Regions from separate parts of the Rhodococcus koreensis genome, predicted to be linked through region 2. Evidence: riboswitches for the same ligand, from Rfam matches in the RefSeq annotation. Region 2 holds a riboswitch; each other region holds the start of a gene.
The links. Region 2 has a riboswitch for cyclic di-AMP ahead of JWS14_RS27400 (transglycosylase family protein). Riboswitches for the same ligand answer to the same signal wherever they lie in the genome.
Positions count from the first base shown of each region.

Region 1 (3,267 bases), 4.7 Mb from region 2:
GTCCGACGTGGCCGATTGGAATTGCGCGACCTGATTGCGGGTGTCGTTGGAGATGGCGTCCAGAGCGGACATCTGGTCGAGGAGTTGCTGCGGTGAGTCGCTCACCATCACGGCGAACAGGCGATTGGTCCGGGCGCCCTGGTAGTTGGCAGTGGCGAGTTTGTTCACCACGGGCTGGAAGACGGCGACGCGGGCGTTGGCCTCGTCGAGCACACCTTGGTCGGCCGCGAGCCGGGCGTCCGCATCGCGTTGGGCCGACTGCTTGGCCTCGAGATCGATCTGCGCGTTGTGGAGGGCCTCCGACGTCTGCTCGGACTGCCGGGACAGGTCACCGAGCTTCGTCAGCGTCTCGGTCGGGTTGGTGGTGACCGGGTCCGCACCCGCCGGGATCGAGGGCAGCGACACGAGTGCCACCGACAGCGCTCCGGCTGTCAGCACGCTGCCCAGGGAGCGCTTCATCTTGTGTGAGGCCACGGAAATGCGGTTCTCCGATCGTCGATCTCCACCCGCCGGGTCGGTTGTCCGATGCGCGGCTCAGGAATTTCCCCGGCCGATGCGACCGCGGAATGCCGAAGAGGTGGTGACCCCGCGTTGCCGCCCGGTTGGCGCGGCAAGACTTCGCAAGGTCTCGGTTAGGTTACGGAATGACATACGTGTGTGTCCACCCATGTCACGACGGGGGTGGCGGGGACCACCGGGCGGGTGAACGACACGCTGTCTGCCTGGGGCGCAACGACATCGAGGGTGGGTTCGAATCGTGATTCGAACCCACCCTCGGTGGTCGTGCGAGATCCTACGAAGCTACCCCGTGCATCCCCGCCCTCGACTCGGTGGATGCCTCGCCTCGCGCGTGGATCAGTAGCGGCGTGCCCCGTCGAAAGGCATGGACGCGATGGGCGCCAACTTGACGGGCTGCCCCTCGGTGGAGGCGTGGATCACGTTGCCGTTGCCGGCGTAGATGCCCGAGTGCGAGCCGCCGTAGAAGGAGATCACGTCGCCGGGGCGGAGATCGGACTGCGACACCGGGGTACCGGCGGCCGCCTGCGCGTAGCTGGTGCGCGGCAGGTTCAGTCCGGCCTGCTTGAACGCCCACTGCACCAGGCCGGAGCAGTCGAACGAGTTGGGACCTGCGGCGCCGTAGACGTACGGCGAGCCGAGCTTCGCCTGAGCGGCCTGAACGGCCTTGTCACCTGCGGTGCTGCCCGGCGCGGGGGGCGCGGGCAGGTTCGGGACACCGGGGATCTGCGGGATGACGACACCCGGGATCTCGAAGGTTCCGACACCGGGAATGGTGATGGGGTCTGCGGCCGCGGGGGCCGCGGTAGCGGTGAGCGCTCCGACTGCGAGCGCGCCGGCGACGACTGCCCGTCGCACATTCCGCTTGGAAACTTGTGACGCCACGAAAGGGGTACTCCGTTTCTTCCATTCATCCGCCGACCGAGTTAGCTGACGGGTTCGGGCTGGGAAGATCAGCCCTACCCACCGGTGCGTGAGGACGTCCCGGCGGGATTCACCCCAGTAGAAACTTGGGTTCCCGGTACGACCGCTCTCGCGAGTGGCCGATTAGGCGGTGACTAGCGATGCTGCCCCGGTGTTGAGGCTGCGAGACTCCGCTAGGTCTCAGGAAGGTTACGAAATGGAATACCCCGGTGTCGACCGGAACACGCGGAAAGTGTCCGTTTGCGCCGTTTCGAGGCATGCGGGCGCGCGGTACCCACATTCGGTAACGACTCGATAACAAGCGGTATGTTTCCGTTCGCTTTTCGACAGCGGGAGTGGACATTTCGCGTAGCCCCGCGACCCTCCGGGCGTGTCAGGCTCCGCGTTCCCGCTGTTCAACGGGGGTGGCGCGGACGCTGCCCGACAACTGCACCGGACCCGCCGCCCTCGGCCCCCGCACCCCCGGAACCCCCGTTCTGGGTCGCGCGCCCGACCGTCGCTCCACCCGCCGCCGCGGCCCGCACACGGGCAGTGTGATCCTCGTCTCTCCGAGCCTCCCGGGCGGGTCTGTCGGTGCCCGTCCATACGCTCTGAGCCGTGAGTGTCCCCGGCGTACCCGAACAGTTGAGATTCGACGAGCTCGACACCCCGCTGCGGGACACCACGTTCGTGGTGGTCGACCTCGAGACCACCGGAGCGCGGCCGGGCGAGGACGCCATCACCGAGATCGGCGCCGTGAAGATCCGCGGCGGCGAGGTGATCGCCGAGATGGCCACCCTCGTCGACCCGGGACGGTCCATCCCGCCGCACATCGTCGAGATCACGGGCATCACGACCGCGATGGTGATCGACGCACCGCGCATCGAGCGCGTGCTGCCCGCGTTCCTCGAGTTCGCACGCGGAGCGGTGCTCGTCGCCCACAACGCCCCCTTCGACACCGGCTTCCTCAAGGCCGCTGCGTCGGCCACCGACACCCCCTGGCCCAAGTTCACCGTGCTCTGCACGGTCAAACTGGCCCGGCGGGTCCTCACCCGCGACGAGGCGCCGTCCGTGAAGCTGTCGTCGCTCGCCCGGCTGTTCGACGTCGGAACCACCCCGACCCACCGGGCCCTCGACGACGCCCGCGCCACCGTCGACGTCCTGCACGCCCTCATCGCCCGGGTCGGCAACCAGGGAGTGCACAGTCTCACCGAGCTCGTCGACTACCTTCCCGACGTCTCTTCGCACCAGCGGGCCAAACGCACGCTCGCCAGTCATCTCCCCCGTTCGCCCGGCGTCTACCTGTTCCGGGGGCCGTCCGACGAGGTCCTCTACGTCGGCACGGCGACGGATCTGCGCCGCCGGGTGCGCAATTACTTCACCGGCTCGGAGACGCGCGGCCGGATGAAGGAGATGGTCGCGTTGACCACCCGGATCGACCACGTCGAATGCGCGCATGCTCTCGAGGCGGGTGTGCGCGAGCTCCGGCTGCTCGCCGCCCACACCCCGCCGTACAACCGGCGGTCCAAGTACCCGAAGCGCGGCTGGTGGATCACGCTCACCGCGGAGGCCTTCCCCCGGCTGTCGGTCGTGCGGACCCCGGCCGCCGATTCGCTAGGTCCGTTCCGGTCCCGCTCGACCGCCGCCGACGTCGCCGACGTCCTCGCCGAGTACTGCATTCTCCGCACCTGCACGAGCCGGATCCCGAAGGGACGGGCGCACGGTGCGCAGTGCCCGCCCCGCGAGCTCGGGCGCTGCCCCGCGTCCGTCCACGACCGCGACACGGAGGACGCCTACCGTCCCGGTCCGGAGCTCTTCCGGCTCTTCCTGCGCGGCGCCGACGACACG
Region 1 covers NZ_CP070609.1:1,278,876-1,282,142, forward strand. The annotation lists gene JWS14_RS05840 (C40 family peptidase) at 1-474, opposite strand, end outside; gene JWS14_RS05845 (NlpC/P60 family protein) at 856-1,401, opposite strand; cyclic di-AMP (ydaO/yuaA leader) riboswitch at 1,416-1,580, opposite strand; gene JWS14_RS05850 (DEDD exonuclease domain-containing protein) at 2,038-3,267, shown strand, end outside.
Region 1: another riboswitch for cyclic di-AMP. It lies ahead of JWS14_RS05845 (NlpC/P60 family protein); the one in region 2 lies ahead of JWS14_RS27400 (transglycosylase family protein).

Region 2 (3,267 bases):
CGCGCGGCGTTCTGACGCAGCGACGGCGCAGGGTCGAGCACCTTCAGGCTCAGCGCCTGGGGTCCGCGTCGACCGGCGGCCATGCCGAACTCCACACGCTGACCGGCCTTGAGGCCCTCGACGCCCTCGGGAAGAGCGGACGAACGCACATAGACGTCCTCCCCCTCCTCCTGCGACAGAAAGCCGAAGCCCTTTTCGACGTCGTACCACTTCACCTTGCCGGTCGGCACCGCGTTCACCCGCTCATCACTTGGAGTGCAGTTGGTTGCACTTGGTATTTGTTGCACTTGGTATGCAAAACAGCGCGCCCCACCTCTGGTGCGGGACGCGCAGTGCCCACAGTCTACCTTGCAGACACCCCCTCCGGCATTCGGGTTTCCAGGCACTATCGTTGCTGGTGTGGCCCACGAATCGACTCCTTCGAGCACACCTCACACACCCCGGAGGGGCGACGGACTCCTGCGGGTCGCGCTCGCTCTCTTCGCGATCGGCTTCGTCGCGATCGTGGCGATCTTCCTGACCCCGGTGCTCTCCGATTCCGAACCGGGTCTCGTTCTCTACCTCATCGCCCTCGCCTGCCCGATCGGATTCCTGCTCGGAATCGTCGCGGCACTGAGGCAGGGCAGACGCTCGCGCTGACACACCCGATCACCGAGGCATTCCCAACCACCGAGGGGACGATCATGAGAATTCTGCTCAACATCATCTGGCTGGTCTTCGGCGGTCTGTGGCTGGCGCTGGGGTACTTCGTCGCCGGAATCCTGTGCTTCATCCTGATCATCACGATCCCGTTCGGCATCGCGTCGTTCCGCGTCGGCGTCTACGCGCTGTGGCCGTTCGGGAAGACCGTGATCGACAAGCCGACGGCCGGTGTGGCCTCGCTGATCGGCAACGTCATCTGGTTCATCATCGCTGGTCTGTGGCTCGCGATCGGGCACGTCGTGACGGCAATCGCCATGGCGATCACGATCATCGGGATCCCGCTCGCCGTCGCGAACATCAAGATGATTCCCATCTCGCTGATGCCCCTCGGCAAGGACATCGTCGACGCACCGCAGTGATGTGAGCTTCCTCACATAACGACCCGGTAACGGAAGGGCAACGGGACGGCGATACGCACGTCTCGTCGCCACTAGCTGGGAAGAGTCCCGGCGCGCCCAATGAGGCCCCGCAACAGGCGAAGACACTCCGCGTTATCAAATGGTGACACTGCGGCCTCGGCCCGTTACCGTCGTCACCGGCCGATGAAACATCGGCCACGTCCGGCCCGCCGCGCCAAACCTCGTCCCGCGGGTACCGGAGTCCCGACGAAGCATTCCAGGGACGAGGACGGGGGACCCAAAGTCCTCCAGGGAACGCAAGTTTCCAGACGGACACCGGTCCGAATGTGCCTCGCACAGTCGGATCTTGGGGTGAAGCCAGACCCTCTCCAGCCAGGAGAGGCGAGGCCGGGCGACCTCTCAGCCCGAACCCGACAGCTGACCTCGCAGGCGCGTGTGGAGAGGATCTCTACCACTATGAGCGGACGCCATCGCAAGCCCACCACCACCGGCCGCACCGTCGCCAAGGTCGCCGTCACCGGCGCCATCATGGGCGTCGCCGGAGCAGCCTTCTCGGGCACCGCGAACGCGGCACCCGACTCCGACTGGGACCGCCTCGCGCAGTGCGAGTCCGGCGGAAACTGGGGCATCAACACCGGAAACGGCTTCCAGGGCGGACTCCAGTTCTCCCCGAGCACCTGGAACGCACACGGTGGAACCCAGTACGCAGCCACCGCCAACCAGGCCTCGCGTGAACAGCAGATCGTCGTCGCCGAGAAGGTCCTCGACTCCCAGGGCTGGGGCGCATGGCCGTCCTGCTCCTCGAGCCTCGGCCTGAGCAGCGCACCCACCCAGCGCACCACCCCCGCCACCGTGCCCGAGGCGCCCGCGGCGCCTGCCCTCCCCGACATCACGGGCGGCGTCCCCAGCACCAGCGGCACCTCGCAGTACGCCGGCGCCGTCGACAGCGCGATCGAGGCCGTCAAGGCCCAGGGCATCGCGATCGATCCCCAGATCCTGCAGCTCATCGACGCGAACAAGGGACTGCTCCCGCAGTAATCCCCGCAACTCACAGAAGAGGGGCCCTGCACCGATCCGGTGCAGGGCCCCTCTTCTGTCGCATGGTCAGCGGTTGATCACCGTGTGCGGGTGCGCGTACGGCAACGACTCCGCCGGCAACGGGAACTCGGTGTCCTCGCCGAACGGGGACAATCCGCCCGCACGGGTCGACGACAGTTCGGTCACGGCGTGATCTCCATCGGCGGTTTCGGGCCACCCTGGATCCACATACTGCTTCTTCGAATTGTTAGCCACGGTGCCATTTTGACAGGAGCATTCGGCGACGTACAGCCCAGGTCTCTAATCTGATAGTCGATGACCGACACCGACGACACCATCGCGAGCACCAACGGCACCGCAGTCTCCCCCCGCGGCGCCGCGACGCTCGCGGACTGGCTGGCCGCGCGCAGCGACGCAGAACTGACGGATCTGCTCCGCAGGCGCCCCGATCTCGCGGTCCCGCCGCCGGCCACGATCGTCGTCCTCGCCGGCCGCGCCGAGCAACGGGCCTCGGTCGCCCGGGCGGCCGACAACCTCACGTCCCTGGACTTCGGTGTCCTCGAACTCCTGGCGCTCGAGCGCGCCGACGAGGTGCCCGTGCCCCGGGCCACCCTGCAGGAGGCGGTGGGGTCGCGGGCGACGAAGAAGACCGTCGACGCCACCCTCGACGGCCTGCGGTCCGTCGGGATCGTCTGGGGCGACAAGACGACGCTGCGGATCGTTCCCGCCGTCGTGGCCACCATCCCGTGGCGCGTCGGACGAAGCGCCGAACCCGTCGAGACGCTCGACGAGGCCGGGATCACGGCGGCGCTGGCGGGACTGCAGACCGCCGAACGGGACATCCTCGAGACCCTGGCGAAGTCGAGTTCGATCGGGCGGACCCGGGACGCGGCTCCCGGGACACCCCCCGACCGTCCCGTTCAGCGGCTCCTCGCCGCCGGGCTGCTGCGGTGGATCGACGACGAGACCGTCGAATTGCCGTTCCAGGTGCGGCAGGTCCTGCGTGGGGAGGCCGTCTTCGACCCCACCTCGCTGGCCGCACCCGGTGTGACGGGCCGCAAACACAAGCCGGCCGACATCAACGCCGCCGCCGCGGGTGAGGCTCTCGAACTGGTCCGCCACTGCGAGGACGTCGTCAAGGCGCTCGGCGAGATCCCGGCACCGGCTC
Region 2 covers NZ_CP070609.1:5,967,968-5,971,234, reverse strand. The annotation lists gene JWS14_RS27415 (cold-shock protein) at 1-230, opposite strand, end outside; gene JWS14_RS27410 (hypothetical protein) at 400-639, shown strand; gene JWS14_RS27405 (YccF domain-containing protein) at 684-1,061, shown strand; cyclic di-AMP (ydaO/yuaA leader) riboswitch at 1,296-1,509, shown strand; gene JWS14_RS27400 (transglycosylase family protein) at 1,518-2,099, shown strand; gene JWS14_RS27395 (hypothetical protein) at 2,166-2,354, opposite strand; gene JWS14_RS27390 (helicase-associated domain-containing protein) at 2,415-3,267, shown strand, end outside.

Region 3 (3,267 bases), on a different replicon from region 2:
CTCCAGCAGGTGAAGGGCGGCTGGCGACCGTGACGCTCAGCCACGTCACAAACACCTCGACGGCAAGACCGGAGTCGATTCGGGCGGTGCGGTCGCCGCCGCTCTGTCGTATCGCTGGGTGTCTTTCGCGTCGAAGTAGTCACCGCCCTTGCGTTTCGCTTCGTCGGTTCCCCAGTCCCGGTGCTGCGGAACGGGCTCCATGCGGGGAATGTGCTTGCGGCAGTGAATGTATGCCTCTTCGACCTCCACCATCACCCACCGTTGCGGGATTCGTCCCGGCGCGCAGTCGCCCGGTAGATCCGGGAGTTCGGAGCGCAGCACGTCGTCCTCGACGATCCGCGCCGCGCCGTTGATGTGCAGCCCGATCAGATCGTGGACGAAATCGACGAGCACGAGTCCGACGTGCGGGTTCTCGGCGATGTTGCCGAGACTGGCCATCACCCCGTTGCCTCGGTACTCGGGGTAGGCGAGGGTTTTGGGGTCGATCACGTGCAGGAATCCGGGTGCGCCGGCGCGCAGGCTGTTGTCACATTCGCCGGCCGCGTCCGCGGTGGCGACGAACGCGATCTCCTGGCGGCCGACGAAATCGATCATGGCCGGAGTGAGATGGTCGAGCACCTGTTCGGCATAGAACCGGGCGGCACGCTCGACGGTGCCGTACCGATGCTGGAGGTCTCGTTCTCCGGCGCTACCGATCTGCCTCATCTGTCTCTCCATTACGGTTCGGCATCATTGGCCGGTTCACCCTACGGGACCCAGGCGGGTGCGTCGCGCCGCGCAACAACACCGTGGGAGGGCTGCAACGCGGGCGATCCTGGGCCAGGCATCGGTCGGTGACCTGGGCGTACCGTGAATGGATGAAGACCAAATCCCCTCGAGACGAGCTTGCCCGCCGGCTGGCCGAGCGGGACGAGTTAGTGGTGGAAGTCCTCGAACTCGAGGGCCGGCTGGAGAGGGCCAAACGCCGCCTCGACGAGGTATCCGCCGAGATCGGCTCGTCCGGGCACATCGAGTAGCACTTCTCCGGGGCGTGCAGCACGACCGATGTGGGAGTGTGTACCGGCGGACCGACGAATTCAGCGCTCTCGTCCTGGGTTTCCTGCGGGAGCGCGGCTGCCCTGAGGTGGCCCGCAGAGCCAGGACCGGTCAATGGCCGGCCCGGGAGTTTCGCACGCCCTGCGCCCCATCCCCTCCATCGCAAAGCCTTTCCCCCAGCAGCTGTTCAATGTCGCCCGCTTCATGGTCTACCGGGCCATCGCCGCGCCGAAGACGCACAGCGCCCACCGATCGGACCCTGAGTGTCGGATCCACTCATCCCACCCATCTCCATCTCCGCTCAGGGCACCGGCCAAGGAGATCGTCGACGCACCGCGGTGGCGTGAGCTTCCTCACATAGCGGTCCGGTAACGGAAGGGCAACGGCTCGGCGATACCCGTGTCTCGTTGCCACTAGCTGGGAGGGGTCTCTGTGCGTCCAATGGGGCCCCGCAACAGGCGAAGACACTCCGCGTTATCAAATGGTGACATTGCGGCCTCGGCCCGTTACCGTCGTCACCGGCCGAGGAAACATCGGCCACATCCGGCCCGCCGCGCCAAGCCTCGTCCCGCGGGTACCGGAGTCCCGACGAAGCATTCCAGGGACGAGGACGGGGGACCCAAAGTCCTCCAGGGAACGCAAGTTCTCAGACGGACACCGGTCCGAATGTGCCTCGCACACTCGGATCTTGGGGTGAAGCCAGACCCTCTCCAGCCAGGAGAGGCGAGGCCGGGCGACCTCTCAGCCCGAACCCGACAGCTGACCTCGCAGGCGCGTGTGGAGAGGATCTCGACCACTATGAGCGGACGCCATCGCAAGCCCACCACCACCGGCCGCACCGTCGCCAAGGTCGCCGTCACCGGCGCCATCATGGGTGTCGCCGGAGCAGCCTTCTCGGGCACCGCGAACGCGGCACCCGACTCCGACTGGGACCGCCTCGCGCAGTGCGAGTCCGGCGGAAACTGGGGAATCAACACCGGAAACGGCTTCCAGGGTGGACTCCAGTTCTCCCCGAGCACCTGGAACGCGCACGGTGGCACCCAGTACGCGGCCAGCGCCAACCAGGCCTCGCGTGAAGAGCAGATCGTCGTCGCCGAGAAGGTCCTCGACTCCCAGGGCTGGGGCGCATGGCCGTCCTGCTCCTCGAGCCTCGGCCTGAGCAGCGCACCCACCCAGCGCACCGCCCCCGCAACCGTGCCCGAGGCCCCCGCGGCGCCGGCACTCCCCGACCTCACGGGCGGCGTCCCCAGCACCAGCGGCACCGCGCAGTACGCCGGTGTCGTCGACAGCGCGATCGAGGCCGTCAAGGCTCAGGGCATCGCGATCGATCCCCAGATCCTGCAGCTCATCGACGCGAACAAGGGACTGCTCCCGCAGTAATCCCCCGCGCCTCACAGAAGAGGGGCCCTGCACCGATCCGGTGCAGGGCCCCTCGTGTGTCGTCGGGTCAGCAGTTGGGTATGGGTGCTGATCAGGGGTGTCCTTCTCATTGGCGTTGCTGACAATGGAACCGTGGTAGGCATCGCGCACGACGTCAAGGTCCTACCGCAGCGCCAGGACCTCAACTTTTACGAGAACCACCTGACAACGCTGCTCGCGAAAACGGCATCGGCGGAGCCTCCACGGCGAATGTTCGTATCCGGTTTGAGTAAGTCGATAATCCGGGTGTATGCGAGACGATTTCCCTTTGTGGCGGACCGAGGGGTGCTGGGTCTGCGCCGCCCGAACCGAATAGCCTGCCACCGGAGCGTTCCCGTCAGCGCAAGGCATGCGTCCGTTCAGGTCAGGTTAGGTCCGCGGTTGGAGCCGTTGCCGCATTGGCTTTGATTGAGTCGATCCCGTTTTGAGCCGCCGCCTTCGAGGTGTAGCCCTGGCTGGCCGCGATGATCTCGCCGTTAGCCGCCTTCAGGTGAAACCGGAACTGGCCGGCGGTGTCCTTGAACAGCTCGAACTTCGCAGTCATCGCTCCTCCTCTGGATGAGTCCCCGGCGGACGCGGACCATGCTCACGGTAAGCCGATCGAACACGCATCGACAACGAAATGCACGATTCCCCCACGGAGGTCAGCTACCAGGCATGGCCGTTGAGTGCCCGGAAATGATGCATCTGATGAAATACGGAGCAGTCTAGTTTACATATTAATTGTCACCGGCAATCGAAAATAACTGCCTGCCAACGATTTTGGCGCACCACTCGATTGAGGTGATCGTTGCGGGGGCGGGGGCGAGGCGC
Region 3 covers NZ_CP070611.1:378,095-381,361, forward strand. The annotation lists gene JWS14_RS48355 (pyridoxamine 5'-phosphate oxidase family protein) at 46-705, opposite strand; gene JWS14_RS48360 (hypothetical protein) at 858-1,016, shown strand; cyclic di-AMP (ydaO/yuaA leader) riboswitch at 1,612-1,825, shown strand; gene JWS14_RS48365 (transglycosylase family protein) at 1,834-2,415, shown strand; gene JWS14_RS48370 (YegP family protein) at 2,819-2,998, opposite strand.
Region 3: another riboswitch for cyclic di-AMP. It lies ahead of JWS14_RS48365 (transglycosylase family protein); the one in region 2 lies ahead of JWS14_RS27400 (transglycosylase family protein).